Linked DNA regions of Saccharicrinis fermentans DSM 9555 = JCM 21142. The protein of the gene in region 1 binds, or shares a complex with, the protein of each later gene. Links are inferred from orthologs where the notes say so. Each region holds a gene or a part of one and is shown on either strand. Other genes may lie near its edges.

What was found. Proteins that work in one complex are often made in the same cells at the same time.
Region 2: the proteins of pheS (region 1) and pheT are in contact, whole or in part, in a crystal structure (PDB 6P24), measured with the Escherichia coli proteins. The link is inferred for Saccharicrinis fermentans DSM 9555 = JCM 21142 from one-to-one orthologs.

What each region holds. Positions count from the first base shown.
Region 1 is NZ_KI912107.1:4,126,185-4,134,836, reverse strand. What follows is about bases 3,471-6,418. They hold pheS (phenylalanine--tRNA ligase subunit alpha), read left to right. Parts: upstream 3,471-4,408; coding sequence 4,409-5,428; downstream 5,429-6,418. Other genes in these bases: CYTFE_RS0116835 (DUF2461 domain-containing protein), read right to left, coding at 5,629-6,297; CYTFE_RS0116845 (peptidylprolyl isomerase), read left to right, coding at 3,471-4,259. Outside these bases: CYTFE_RS0116865 (hypothetical protein), read right to left, coding at 300-461; CYTFE_RS0116860 (hypothetical protein), read left to right, coding at 736-1,086; CYTFE_RS26960 (peptidylprolyl isomerase), read left to right, coding at 1,114-1,956; CYTFE_RS0116850 (peptidylprolyl isomerase), read left to right, coding at 2,058-2,852; more of CYTFE_RS0116845, read left to right, coding at 2,946-3,470; CYTFE_RS0116830 (2-C-methyl-D-erythritol 4-phosphate cytidylyltransferase), read left to right, coding at 6,504-7,175; CYTFE_RS0116825 (metal ABC transporter permease), read right to left, coding at 7,156-7,986; CYTFE_RS0116820 (metal ABC transporter ATP-binding protein), read right to left, coding at 7,997-8,652.
Region 2 is NZ_KI912107.1:2,883,721-2,889,633, reverse strand. Bases 1-3,061 are described here. They hold pheT (phenylalanine--tRNA ligase subunit beta), read right to left. Parts: upstream 2,728-3,061; coding sequence 274-2,727; downstream 1-273. Other genes in these bases: surE (5'/3'-nucleotidase SurE), read left to right, coding at 2,906-3,061; CYTFE_RS0111550 (hypothetical protein), read right to left, coding at 1-54. In the rest of the region: more of surE, read left to right, coding at 3,062-3,670; CYTFE_RS0111535 (hypothetical protein), read left to right, coding at 3,660-3,956; lpxB (lipid-A-disaccharide synthase), read left to right, coding at 3,967-5,097; gliding motility-associated ABC transporter permease subunit GldF, read left to right, coding at 5,104-5,835.

The sequences.
Region 1 (8,652 bases):
TAGGATTTGCTTCCAGTGTATTTAAATGCTTAAAAAATAGGGGTATAAATGTAGTCGCTGGTTCAAAACACTTCTTATTTTGCTAAAATATGTGTTAAAAGCTTGTTAAAAAATAAAAATAAACTTTATATTAGCGCTCGGAAAATATATTACCCTTTTCCCTTAAATCAGATAAAAAAAATCCGAAAAAAAAAGACCCGTTGCCCTCGGGTCTTTTTTTATTTAATTACTTTCTTAATGAACCAATAGTACATTAGCATTGTTAATGGCTAATGATGGATCAATATGTTTAATGTTATCTAATTTTTGCCAATTAGTATAGGTTCTGCAATTAATGGATGCCCGGGATTAATTAATATCACTCGCTCCAGTACTTCATGTAATTCCTCGTCACTGAATATTGGCATCCAAACACTGTTTGTATAGCCAAAATACTTATTGTCTTTTTTTGTTTTCTTCATCTCTACACAATTAATCTTACTCATTGGAAAAAATGAAGTCAATTTATATGCCAAAAATAAATTGATGACACTTGGATGTTAAAATAACGAGACTTTATTTTCTATGAATAATAAAATAATATGGATTCTACGGTAAATTAAATAAATAGATTCATAAAACTAAAAATAATGATGAGAATAATTGCATATGATAAATTAAATGATCATGGCAGTGCATTGGTCTAAAGTAAAATTCTATAAAAGAATTTTTGCATAATATTTAATAATGGTATTTTTGAACGAAACTGAAATAATGGAGAATAAAGATAATAGTTGGGAAGAGTTGTTGTTAAAAGTCAGCAAAAAGTTTAATGTTCTGGCAGATTTTGATTTTTTGCTATTTTTAATTGGTATACAGGAACGGGGAACTGGATATATTAAGTATTCCAAGGATGAAAAGATGGATTTAATTAACTTGGCGAGATGCGTGCTGTTTGAACGTAAAGGTTTTTATAAGCAGGACGGCTGTGATGAAGCCGGATGGCCTATTTTTTCTGTGGTGAATGTTATTGATGATATTCCACCCTCAGAACGTGAGCGTATTTTGAAACAAGCTATGGTTGAATACCTGGACGAAAAATTATAATATAATGAGGAAGATACTTTTTTTTTATTGGCTACTTTTTTAGTAAGTGTTTATGGTTGTTCTCCTAAGTCAGGAGAAGCTGTTGTGCTGATGAAGACTGATTTTGGTGATATTAAATTTAAACTTTATAATGAAACGCCTGCACATCGCGATAATTTTTTGAGACTTGCGAAGGAAGGATATTTCGATGGTACATTATTTCATCGTGTTATTAAAGATTTTATGATTCAGGGTGGTGATCCTGACTCTAAAGAGGCTGAAGCTGGGGCCCATCTGGGTGAGGGTGGTCCTGGTTATACCTTGCCTGCCGAATTTGCTTATCCGACTATCTATCATAAAAAGGGAGCTTTGGCAGCTGCTCGTCAAGGTGATCGTATGAATCCTGAAAAACGTTCATCGGGTTCCCAGTTCTATATTGTGCAAGGAGAGGTGTTTGGTGAGGATAAGTTAACGAAAATTGAAAATCAAACACGTGAGCGTAAGAAAAGAGATATATTTAATGGTCTCTTGACCAGCTATAATGATTCCTTGAATCGCCTTCAGCAAACGGGAGATGAAACTAAAATGCTGGCCTTACAGAATATGATCATGGCCGAAGTGAACCGGGTATATGCACAAGAACCTGAGTTTTCTATTCCTGAAGATGTGAAAGAAGTCTATAAAACAGTGGGCGGTACGCCACATTTGGATGGTAATTATACGGTTTTTGGTGAGGTGATAGAGCAGAAAAATTGGATGGAAAAAATTGGTGCCCTTTTCGGTAAGCATTATGGTTTTGAGGTGATTGATCTGATAGCTGAGCAAGAAACGGATGCAAGAGACCGACCTCTGAAGGATGTGCATGTTAAAGTAGAGGTTATTCGAGAATAGTTTTTTAGTGATGGTGAGCCTATATGGTCATTGAGTGAGTGAGGTATGGATGGGTGTTTTAACCCAATGGGTCTATTATGTGTGAAACAGAGGAGTAAGTAATGAGAACAGTTATTTTATTAGTAGTATTATTTTTTTACGGGCTTATAAGTGAGGCGCAAAGTAGGCATGTGATCATATCTACCAATATGGGCGATATCAAAATTATGTTGTACGATGATACCCCTAAGCATCGTGATAGCTTTTTGAAACTCGCCAAGGAAGGGCATTACGATGGTACTTTGTTTTATCGGGTGGTCAAAAATTTTGTGATACAAGGTGGGTCCTCCGACTCAAAAAATGCACCGGCTGGAAAACATATTGGATATGGAAGTGCAAAGCTTAATATTGATTCTGAGTTTAGAGAAAATCGCTTTCATAAAAAAGGAGCTCTTTGCGCACCGAGACAACCGGAAGATATCAATCATTTTAAAATGTCGGATGTGAGTCAGTTTTATATCGTCCATGGTAAGGTATATACCGACCAGGAGCTGCAACTGTTGCAGAAAGCTATCAATAACCCTATTAAACTTCAACTCAAAAAAAAATTCTATGTGCCACATAAGGAGGAGCTTCAAAAATTGAAGGTGGAGAACCCAAAAGAGTTTAACCGACGTTTGCGCGAAATAAAAGATAAAATCGCTGTTGAATATGCTTTGTCTCATAAATTAGAGTTTACTGAGCAACAGAAGGAAGTTTATACTACGCAGGGCGGCTTGCCTGAGCTGGATGGTGATTATACAGTCTTTGGAGAGGTGGTAAGTGGATTTGATGTGGTAGAAAAAATTGCAGCGCTCAAAACAGATAAGAATAGTAGGCCTTATACAGATGTTAAATTGGTGGTTAGAGTGTTGTAAGTTGTGGCAGAAAATGACTGGTTAACGTGTAATTGTATAAGTTTTTTTTAAGTATGAAGTTTTGATTGGAGGATGTTTTTTATGATTCGCTTGGTGTGCGTTAAGATAAAAGTCTATGTTGCTATATTATGGCTGGTTCTGTTCTCTATGCTTGCTTGTCAGCCTCGGCAGCAGAAGTCTACCATGTCGCAAGAGGAACGTATGCGTCCAAAGGGGTCTTATCAGCGTAATATTAAATCTGTTGTGACCATCGAGTGCTATGATCACTATAATCGTTTGTTGAAAAGAGGTTATGGTTTTTATATTTCGCGTAATAGCTTGGTCACACATCTCGATCTAATTAAAGGAAGCTATAAGGCAAAGGTGACGCCGGTGGGTACTGAAGACTATAGTGATGTGGCTGGTTATCTAGCTTATGATATAGAGAACAATCTGGTCATACTGAAGACCTGGAAGGAAAATTTGCACTACCTGCATCTGGAGAAGTCTATTCGTCATATTCCTGATTCTATTGCCGGTTTGTATCGCAAGTCGACAAAGATTTATGCCCCCAAAGTAGAGGTTGATCGAATAGAAGTTGATTCTACGATTCATTATTTTCTAAGTAAAAAAATAGCATCCGGTCTTCCGGCTTTTACTTTTCTGCATCATCCGGTGGGAATGGTCCTGAATCAACAAACGGATAGTGGAAAAGTGTGCGCCTTGATACCTTCGGCTGAAATATTGGCTTTGAATAAAAGACGGCTCAAGCGGGAGAAGTCTATTTATGATCTTCGTAGGAAAACCAATAAAGTATATCCGTCTTATAAGGAAATAAAGGGGTTTAGAATTGAAACAACAATGGGTAACATAGATATTGTGTTATACAACCAAACGCCGGTGTTTCGTGATAATTTTATTCGACTGGTGTCTGATCATTTTTATGATAGCCTTTTGGTGCATCGTGTGTTAAAGAATTTTTTGATTCAGACAGGCGCTGCCGATAGTAAATATGCAGGTAAGGATGATCTTGTTGGATGGCAGGGGCCTGGCTATAATTTAAAAACCACGACTGTACCTGGTCTGTTTCATAAGCGGGGGGCTGTGGCGGCTTCAAAAATGCCACCCGAACGTAATCCCAAAGATCGCTCCGATGGTTCTCAGTTTTATATTGTTTCTGGTAGAATCTTTTCGCGTGATGAATTGAAGGATATTGAAAAGCAGAAAGGCATTCGGTTTACGCCAGAGCAAATAAGTACGTATAACACTCTTGGCGGAGCTCCTCATTTGGACGGTGATTACGTGGTGTTTGGAGAGGTGAAGGCAGGTATGGATGTGGTGGATAGAATCGCTGCTGTAGAAACCTATGCAGTGGATAGACCTGTTGACGATATTCGGATTATGCATATCGATATCTTAAAAAAGTAAGTCCTATTTTTACCGTTTTACGTAAAATGACCTGTTAGTGATTGGGCGTTTGGGCTTCTTATTTGTACTTTTATGTAATTTTCTATTCTTCTAATCCATTCCTTTTATTAAATTTGCAGATTCAGAATAATATACAAAAGAAGCCAATAATGCTGGATAAAATAAAAGCTTTACGCGAAGAAATAAAGCAACTCACTGCTCAAACAGCCGATGAGGCAGAACATTTACGTATCAAATATCTTAGTAAAAAGGGTATTATATCGGAATTGTTCAATGATTTTAAAACGATTCCTAGCGAGCAAAAACGTGAGGTAGGACAGGTTATTAATGTGCTAAAAAATGAAGCGCAGGAGTTTATTAATGGTCTGAAGGAGCAATTTGCCGATACCCAAGTCAAAGGGGCGGGAGTTGACTTGACTCTTCCGGGAACGGTTATGAAACTGGGTAGCCGTCATCCCTTGTCGTTGGTTAGAAATGAGATTGTGAATATATTTGCCCGTTTGGGTTTTAATATTTCTGAGGGGCCTGAGATCGAGGATGATTTTCATGTCTTTACAGCATTAAATTTTCCTGAAGAACATCCGGCCAGGGATATGCAGGATACTTTTTTTATTGAGAAAGATCCGGATGTATTGTTGCGTACCCATACCTCTTCTGTTCAGGTGAGAGTGATGGAAAAAACACAGCCGCCTATTCGTTCTATTTTTCCGGGACGTGTGTTTCGTAATGAGGCTATCTCAGCTCGTGCGCACTGTATCTTCCATCAGGTAGAGGGATTATATATTGATGAGAATGTTTCTTTTGCCGATTTAAAGCAGACTTTGTTGTATTTTGCCAAAGAGATGTTCGGTGAAAAAACACAGATACGTCTGCGTCCTTCGTATTTCCCTTTTACAGAGCCGTCGGCTGAAATGGATATTTCTTGTACGCTTTGTGGCGGAAAGGGATGTAACGTATGTAAATATACCGGCTGGGTAGAAATATTAGGTTGTGGTATGGTGGATCCGCATGTGTTGGAATATTCAAATATTGACAGTGAGAAATATACTGGGTTTGCTTTTGGTATGGGTATTGAACGTATTACTATGCTGAAATATCAGATTAAGGATATTCGTCTGTTTTTCGAGAATGATGTTCGTTTCTTGGAACAGTTTAAAGCTAGTATATAATTTTGGTGATGACAAATATGTGGCCTTTGTGTACGTAGAAGTGAGCTATGGTCGCTGATTGCATGGCTAATGACCGGGCCTTTATTATATGAGCGAGAAAGATTTATTGAGCCAACCGTGATCAGGTTGGCTCAAATTGTTTTTTGTAATCTATTATGGGCGCAATAGAAGATTTTATCCATGTATGAGCAGCAATTCTTTCAGGATAGTGATCGTTTGATGCTTTGGTTAATAAATTTGTTGAAAGGGTGCAAAAGTCTGTATACTGCTTCAATTTTTTGATCGATATTTTCTGATAGCACCTCTTCATCCGATAGGTGACTTATAACTGTATATGATTTGTTTTGAACGAGGTGTATGTTGGGATCTGTTTTGTCAAAGCCTTTGGGAGCCGTTTTAAGTCTTTCACCCCATATCTCAGGAAATACTTTTTTAAATGCACTGTCTTCTATAATGGATTTATAGCTTTGCGTATTTTCTATGATGGCTTCCCTTACCGATTTTAAAACCTTGGGTGATGGGCAGTATATTCCTCCTCCTATAAAGCTGTTGTCCGGTTCTAGATGGAAGTAATAGCCTGCATAAGTACTTTTTCTTCCTCCATGTGAGATATAGGCTCCAAAGTTATTCTTATAAGGGTCTTTGTTCTTTGAAAATCTGGCGTCTCTATATATTCTGAAGACGCAATCTTTGGCCGCAGGATGACCTATACTTGGGTCTATGGTGTTTATCAGGGCTATTAATTTGTTTGTGTATGCTTCAAAAGCCTCCTTGGCACGCAGGTACTTTGGTTTGTTGTCCTGAAACCATTCTCGGTTGTTGTGAATGCTGAGCTCCACCAAAAAATCAAATATCTCTTTCGGTATCATGACAAATAATGGTTTAATAGTTTGTGCCAATTTAAAGCGAAAAGATAGCATTTGCAACAATTATATTCTTAATTGCCTATTTGTGGTGGGCTGTAATTATGTATTTGTTAATTTTGGGATCCAAAGCGAGTTATTTTAGATCTTTCAGTGTGCGGATAAAAAGTATGATTGGATCTATATGACCATTGAAAGATAAATTAAAACATATGAAAAAATCTGTTATCATTGTGGCTGGAGGAAGTGGAAGCCGTATGGGAAGTGAGCAGCCTAAGCAATTTCTTAAGTGGTGTGGTAAGCCTATTTTAATGCATACGATAGAACGGTTTGTTAGCTATGATCGACATATGCGCATCGTATTGGTATTACCCGCAAATCAGGTAGGTGTCTGGGAAAGACTTTGTGAGCAATATGATTTCACCATTCCTCTGGAAGTGGCTTTGGGTGGAAATACGCGCTTTGATAGCGTTAAAAGTGGTTTGGAAGTGCTCACAGAAGAATGTTTGGTTGGGGTGCATGATGGGGTACGACCGTTGGTGTCATTGGAAACACTTGAAAATTGCTATGTAACAGCTGCAAAGTGCGGGTGTGCTATTCCTGTGACTGATTCGTTTGAATCGATCCGGGAAATGAATGAATCAGGTAGCAGATCGGTTAATAGAGCACAGTATAAAATGGTACAGACTCCTCAGGTTTTTGTGATGTCTGTGCTTAAGGAAGCTTATGAGTTACCATTTCAAGATTCATTTACGGATGATGCCAGTGTTTATGAAAGTGCCGGTAATGAAGTGATTCTTACTGCTGGTAATCGCGAAAATATAAAAATGACCACACCTGTTGATTTGCTAGTGGGTGAGGCTCTTAAGAAAAATGGTTTGTAGATTTCATTATTTTGCTGCTTCCTTTTAGTAGGACCCAAACCAGAACCAGGGTGAAAATGATGATGGCACCCGATGGTAAATTAAAGAAATATGAGCCTATTAATCCTAGTATCATACCCATAAATCCAAAACCGATGGAATAGTATATCATCTTTTTAAAATCATGGGTGAATATGGCCGCTATTGCCTGGGGTATGGTAAAGAGTGATAAAACAAGTATGATTCCGGCAATTCGGATACTAAATACGATGGTCAAGGCCACCATGGCGGCTGTTACATATTTGATAAACTTGACGTTTAATCCTGTTGTTTTGGCGTACTCGGCATCAAAGGCAGTATATAATATGGGACGATAAAAAATGATGATGCAAGCTGTGATGAGGATGGTTAAGGCAAGCATATAATAGATATCACTGAGCGTTACTGTGAGTATGTTTCCAAATAGAAAGCTCATTAAGTTTGGAGTGTAACCGGGTGTTAAAAAGACAAAGATGATACCAATGGCCATACCCAATGACCATAATATGGCTATGGCACTGTCTTCGCGTATATTAGCCTTGGAGGTGGACCATTCGATACCCAGTGCTGATAGCACCCCAAATACAGCCGCTCCTAGGAATGGGTTGAGACCAAGGAAGTAGGCTAAGCCAATGCCTCCGAATGAAGCATGCGTGATTCCTCCGCTAATAAATACTATTTTTCTTGAAACAATATAGGTGCCGGCTATGCCTGCTAATATGCTTGTTAATAGACCTGCAATAATAGCGTTTGTAAAAAAAGAGTACTGGAATATACTGAGTAATTCTTGCATTGTATATGAATTAGTGGTTGTACAGAACCCGATGTGGTACCTTGCCATGGGTGATTAGCTCAATGGGACAATTGTATGTTTGTAATACCTGATCGTTGATCTTATTGGAAAGGTGATAATGTAACTCTTCGTTGACGCAGGCAATGGTTTTAATGAAGGACGAAATGGTTCCTATGTCGTGTGATACGAGTAATATCGACATCTTTTTGTTAAGGTCTTGAAGTAAATCGTATAGCTCACCTTCAAAGTGCTTGTCGACAAAGTTATTGGGTTCGTCTAGTATCAGGACTTGTGGATCGTTGATGATGGCGCGGCATAAGTATACGCGCTGCATTTGTCCCCCCGATAATTCGCCAATAGCACTTTGTGCATGTTTTTGCAGGTTTACAAAATGCAATAGTTCCAAGGCCTTGTTTTTTTCTTCTTTTGTATATCTTTTTAATAGCCCTTTCTTGCCCATTAAGCCAGATAGCACCACGTCAATAACTCTGATGGGAAAGGATTTGTCGGCTAAATTTATTTGAGGCAGGTATCCAATACTGGCCGGAGTCTCCAAATGATAGGTTAATTGACCTGACAAAGGTTTCAATAAGCCGAGTATAACTTTTAAAAGAGTTGATTTGCCTCCTCCGTTGGGGCCTATGATTCCAATGAAATCTAGATGGT
Region 2 (5,913 bases), 1.2 Mb from region 1 along the record:
GCTTATGAGTAAGGTGATGAGAATGCATTGCTTGCTTGATGATGAGAGACTCATTTATATGTTAATAAAGTGTTTATAATTAGTTATATAATACTTCATTAACGCGTAAAAGGTTACTTTTTTGCCGAAATAAAATAAAAAGCCATAAATACGATTGTAAATATGGCTTTTTATTTTTTCAATAACATTGCTATCTTCAGGATAGATTACTTCTAATGGCTTAGCTTATGTAGCATATAAAGTTTAGGCCAGTCAATAAGTAATTATTTTTATCTATCGTAATTGTGCCCCAACTTCTTTTTCAAAGTTACGGATCATGTTCTTCATGATCTTATCAATCTGCTTGTCGGTAAGTGTTTTGTTAGCATCTTGAAGGATAAAGTTAACGGCGTATGATTTTTTATCAGTACCCAATTTTTCTCCTTCATATATGTCAAATAGAGAAATGTTTTTTAGTAATTTTTTTTCTGTTTTTTGTGCAATTTCTTTTATTTGACCAAATGTTATTTTTTTGTCTACTAATAGTGCCAAGTCCCTGCTTACTTCGGGATATTTAGGTATTTCTTTATATATTAAAGACTGTTTACCGGCAACTTTGAGTAGGTTATTCCAGTTAAATTCGGCAAAGTAAACTGTATTTTTCAGGGCGAAATTTTTACCCAATTCAGGACTTACAATACCGTAATCCACCAAATGAATTTTATTTTTGGTAGAGATAGTGATGCCTTCCGTAAAGATGTCGTTGGACACTTCCTTTTCATCCAACATACTTTCTGGTATGTTTAAGCGTCTCATTACTTGGTCGACGACAGCCCGCATGTCAGCAAAGGATACTTCTCTTTCCTGAGCGTTCCAGTTGGCAGCGATCATTTTTCCGGAAAGGAAGATGCCCAGGTGATGTTCCTCGTTGTATTTTTCTAAAGTACCTTTTTCTCCTGTTGGATTCAGGTAGTAGCAATTACCGAATTCAAAGATTTTAAGGTCGCTGTTTTTACGGTTTATGTTATGAACGATGGATTCTAATCCGCCCATCACCAATGATTGGCGCATACCACTTAGGTCGTTGCTCAATGGGTTGAACAATGCCACCACATTTTTTTCGGGGTATCTTTCCTGTTTTTCGTAAAAAGAAGGTTTGGTTAGCGAGTTACACATAATTTCGTTAAAGCCTTGGGCCACCAATTGATTTGCAATGATGTTTTTAACTTGGTGGTCATCGGGTTTGTTTGAATAAACCAAGGTTGAGTGTACTTCGTTTGGAATTTCGATATTATTGTAACCGTATATTCTCAATATATCTTCAATCACATCCACCTCGCGTTGCACGTCTACTCTGTAAGGAGGAATAGATAACAACATGCCTTCTTCGCTTTCGTGGGTTATTTTCATATCCAGGGCGGCAACAATGCTTTTTATTTTTTCAGTACCCAGTTTTTTTCCAATGAGACGATCGATGTTTTTCCAGCTAACGGATACTTCAAAGTTTTTAATGGGGTTGGGGTATAGATCTACGATGTCGGATGAAATATTTCCTCCTGCCAATTCTTGAATTAAAAGCGCTGCTCTTTTTAAGGCAAAAACGGTCATGTTAGGATCGATACCTCGTTCAAAACGGAAAGAAGCATCAGTGTTTAAAGCGTGTCTTTTTGCTGTTTTACGCACGAAAACAGGATTAAAATAGGCGCTTTCAAGAAATATTTTGGTGGTAGTTGTCTGAACGCCACTCTCAGCACCTCCAAATACTCCTGCTATGCACATTCCTTCTTCTGCATTGCAAATCATCAGATCCTGATCCGATAGTTCTCGCTCCACATCGTCTAGCGTAGTGAATTTTCTCTTTTCGGGTAGTGTTTTTACGATAATTTTATTGCCTTTTATCTTGTCGCCATCGAAGGCATGCAAAGGTTGTCCTAATTCATGTAATACATAATTGGTGATGTCAACGACATTGTTGATGGAGGATAAGCCAATGGATGTCAGCTTGTTCTTTAACCACTCAGGAGAGTCTTTTACTTCAACACCAGAAATAGTGACTCCTGCATAACGAGGACAAGCTTCTTGGTTTTCTACAGTAACATCTATGGTGAAGTCCTGGTTGTGGACACTGAAGTTTTCAACAGAGGGGAGAGTAAGTTTAACATCTTCACCGTTTGCCTTTAAATAGGCCGCCAGATCGCGGGCAACACCATAATGAGAAGCGCCGTCGGCACGGTTGGGTGTTAAATCAATTTCAATAACAGTATCCGTTTCTATATTAAAGTAATCTTTGGCCAGAGTTCCTGCAGCTACATCTTGCGGTAAAACCATGATGCCGTCATGGCTACTTCCCAAACCTATTTCATCTTCGGCGCAAATCATACCTAAGGAAACTTCGCCTCTTATTTTTCCTTTTTTTATGGTAAAGCTCTCGTCACCATCATACAATACAGTTCCAACGGTTGCTACAACTACTTTTTGCCCGGCCGCTACATTGGGGGCTCCACAAACAATGGGCAAAGGCTCGTCTTTACCAATGCTTACGGTTGTTTTACTTAATTTATCGGCATTGGGATGTTTTTCACAGCTAAGAACTTCTCCTATCACCAGACCTTCTAAACCTCCCTTGATGGATTGCACCTCTTCAATACCACCAACTTCAAGACCTATGGCTGTAAGTATTTCAGAAACCTTGGAGGTCTCCATATCTATGTTTAAGTAGTTTTTTAACCAGTTGTATGAAATCTGCATTTTATATATTTTATAATAAAAATTAGCCTATTGTATTTTAAGCCAACAAAAGTAATTATTTTGAAGTCAAGTTGCCAATATCGGAACCGAAAACTAATAATACTCATCGTACATTTTTATATATACCCGTATCTATTGTATATTTGAGGCTTAATTTTTCATTTAAAAACAACACGCCGTGACGAATAAACCAATTATATTAATAACAAATGATGATGGTATACATGCCAAAGGGATAAAATGTTTGGTTGAAGCCATGAAGGAATTTGGCAAAATTGTTGTTGTGTCTGCCGATGAATCTTTTTCGGGAATGTCACATGCTATTACAGTCAAAGACCCCTTGTATATTCAAGATTTAGGAGAAAAAGATGGTGTGAGTTATTATGTAACGAATGGAACGCCTGTGGATTGTGTAAAGTTGGCCTTGCATACTATTTTAGATACCCACCCTGATTTTATTGTCTCAGGTATAAATCACGGTTCAAATAGTTCCACAAGTGTACATTATTCAGGTACGATGGGAGCAGCCCGTGAGGGCTGTGTGAATGGTGTGCCATCTATCGGTTTTTCTCTGTTGAGTTATGATGCGGATGCGGATTTTTCACAGAGTCAAAAGGTGGTGAAGTGCGTATTTAAAGATGTTTTAAAAAACGGATTGGTAAAAAATACCTTTTTAAATGTGAATATTCCCGATACCAATGAAGTAAAAGGTATTAAAATGTGCCGACAGGCAAGGGGAAAATGGATAGAGGAGTTTGTGGAAAGAGCCGATCCCAGGGGGAGAAATTATTATTGGCTGACAGGAGATTTTAAAAATATGGAGCCTGAATCGAAGGATACAGACGAGTATTATTTAAGTAATCATTATGCAACGGTTGTTCCTTGCACCATCGACGCAACAGATTATGCATCGTTAAACGAAAATAAAAATTATGAACTGTAAATGTAATAAACTCTATATTGGCCTGTTAATAGGTATTATATTACCTTTGATAACTTCGTATGTTATTTTTTATGTGCGTTTTGGAGATACATTGACCATAACGGAGTTTGTCAACGGCTTGATAGGATTACATGGATTTACCAAGTTGTTAAGCTTGAGTGTGATTCCTAATCTGATATTCTTTTTAATAGCTATTAATTTAGAACGGTTATTGGCTGCTAGAGGAATTGTTACTGCCACGGTATTATATGCTGTTGTGGTTTTGATATTGCGTTTTTCATTATAAAAAAAGAAAGTTGAAATATTACATTATAGCAGGAGAACCTTCGGGAGATTTGCACGCATCAAACCTAATGAAGTCATTGAAGGAAAATGACAGTGATTGGGAATTTAGGTTCTGGGGGGGTGATTTAATGAAAGAAGTTGGAGGGGAATTGGTGCGTCATTACACAGAAACGGCTTATATGGGTATCAAAGAAGTGGTATCTAATTTAGGAAAAATAAGAGCGAATTTTAAGCTCTGTAAAAGTGATTTGCTGTATTATAAGCCAGATGTGTTGATTTTGGTTGATTATCCGGGCTTTAACTTGAGGATAGCCGAGTTTGCTAAGAAAAAAGGGATGAAGGTTTTCTACTATATTTCACCCAAGGTGTGGGCTTGGAATACAGGGAGGGTTAAAAAGATTAAGGCTTATGTGGATAAGATGTTTACCATATTGCCATTTGAAACCAAGTTTTACCAACAGCATAATGTGCCTATTGATTATGTGGGTAATCCGGTTTTGGATGCCATTGAGAGCCGTGATCACAAAGGGGAGGATATCAATACATTTAAAGAACGTAATGGGCTGGACTCAAGACCTATTGTTGCCTTATTGGCTGGGTCCCGCAAGCAGGAATTAGATTATGTTTTGCCCGAAATGCTTAATATGATTGATGTGTTTCCTGATTATCAATTTGTGATAGCGGGAGCACCATCGTTTTCGCAAGCACATTATAAGTCTTTTGTTGGAGGAAAGGATGTAAAGGTTATTTTTAACCAAACATATGAATTGCTTCAACAGGCACAGGGGGCCTTGGTGACTTCGGGAACGGCTACGCTTGAAACAGCCTTGTTGGACTGCCCTCAAATAGTATGTTATAAAATGTGGGGAAATAAATTGTTTAGTTGGTTTATTCAAAAAGTAATTCTGAAAGTTGATTTTATATCGTTGGTGAACTTGATTTTAGCCAGAGAAGGTGTTCGGGAATTGGTACAGGAATCACTTAGGTTTGAAACATTAAAGGCTGAACTGGGTAAGCTATTGAAGGATCAGGATTACAGGATTCGTATTTTTAATAATTATAACCAGCTGCACCAGATTATGGGAGAACCAGGTACGAGTCAGCGTGCAGCAAAGTTAATGATTCGGGCATTAAATAATTAGTATTTCATGTGGAGTTTATATCGAAAAGAAATTACATCATTTTTTAGTTCTGTTACCGGATATCTGGTGGTGGGGGTGTTCTTGGTGTTAACGGGATTGTTTTTGTGGGTGATACCGGGTGAAATGAATATTTTGTTCGGAGGTTATGCTACCTTAGATTCGTTATTTTATCTGGCGCCTTGGCTTTATTTGTTTTTGGTGCCTGCGGTGACCATGCGTTTGTTTGCTGATGAAAAAAGAACGGGAACCATTGAGCTATTGTATACCCGTCCTTTAACGGAATTTCATATTGTTCTGGCTAAATATTTGGCTGGACTCTCGTTGGTAGTAATTAGTTTGTTACCCACGCTTGTTTATTTTTATACAGTGGTTCAACTGGGAAACCCTGTGGGTAATATTGATTACGGTGGAACATGGGGGTCTTTTATAGGTCTGCTTTTTTTGGCGGGTATATACGTAGCAATCGGAGTGTTTTGCTCTTCGTTAACTGATAATCAAATTGTTTCTTTTGTTATTGCGGTATTGCTTAGTTTTGTTTTTTATGATGGCTTTGATGCTTTGTCGCAAGTGGTATCTGGTAATAGCTTGCAGTCGTTTATTGTGTATCTGGGCATAGATGAGCATTATCAATCCATGAGTCGAGGGGTGTTGGATTCCAGGGATTTGCTTTATTTTGTAAGTGTAATCACTTTGTTTTTGTATTTAACGCGTACTATGTTGAGTAGTAGAAAATGGTAGGTCAAATGATGTGGTTTGTTTGTTAAATGGATGTGTGGAGTAGTTGTTGAAGAATAAAAAATACTATAGCTAAAAGCG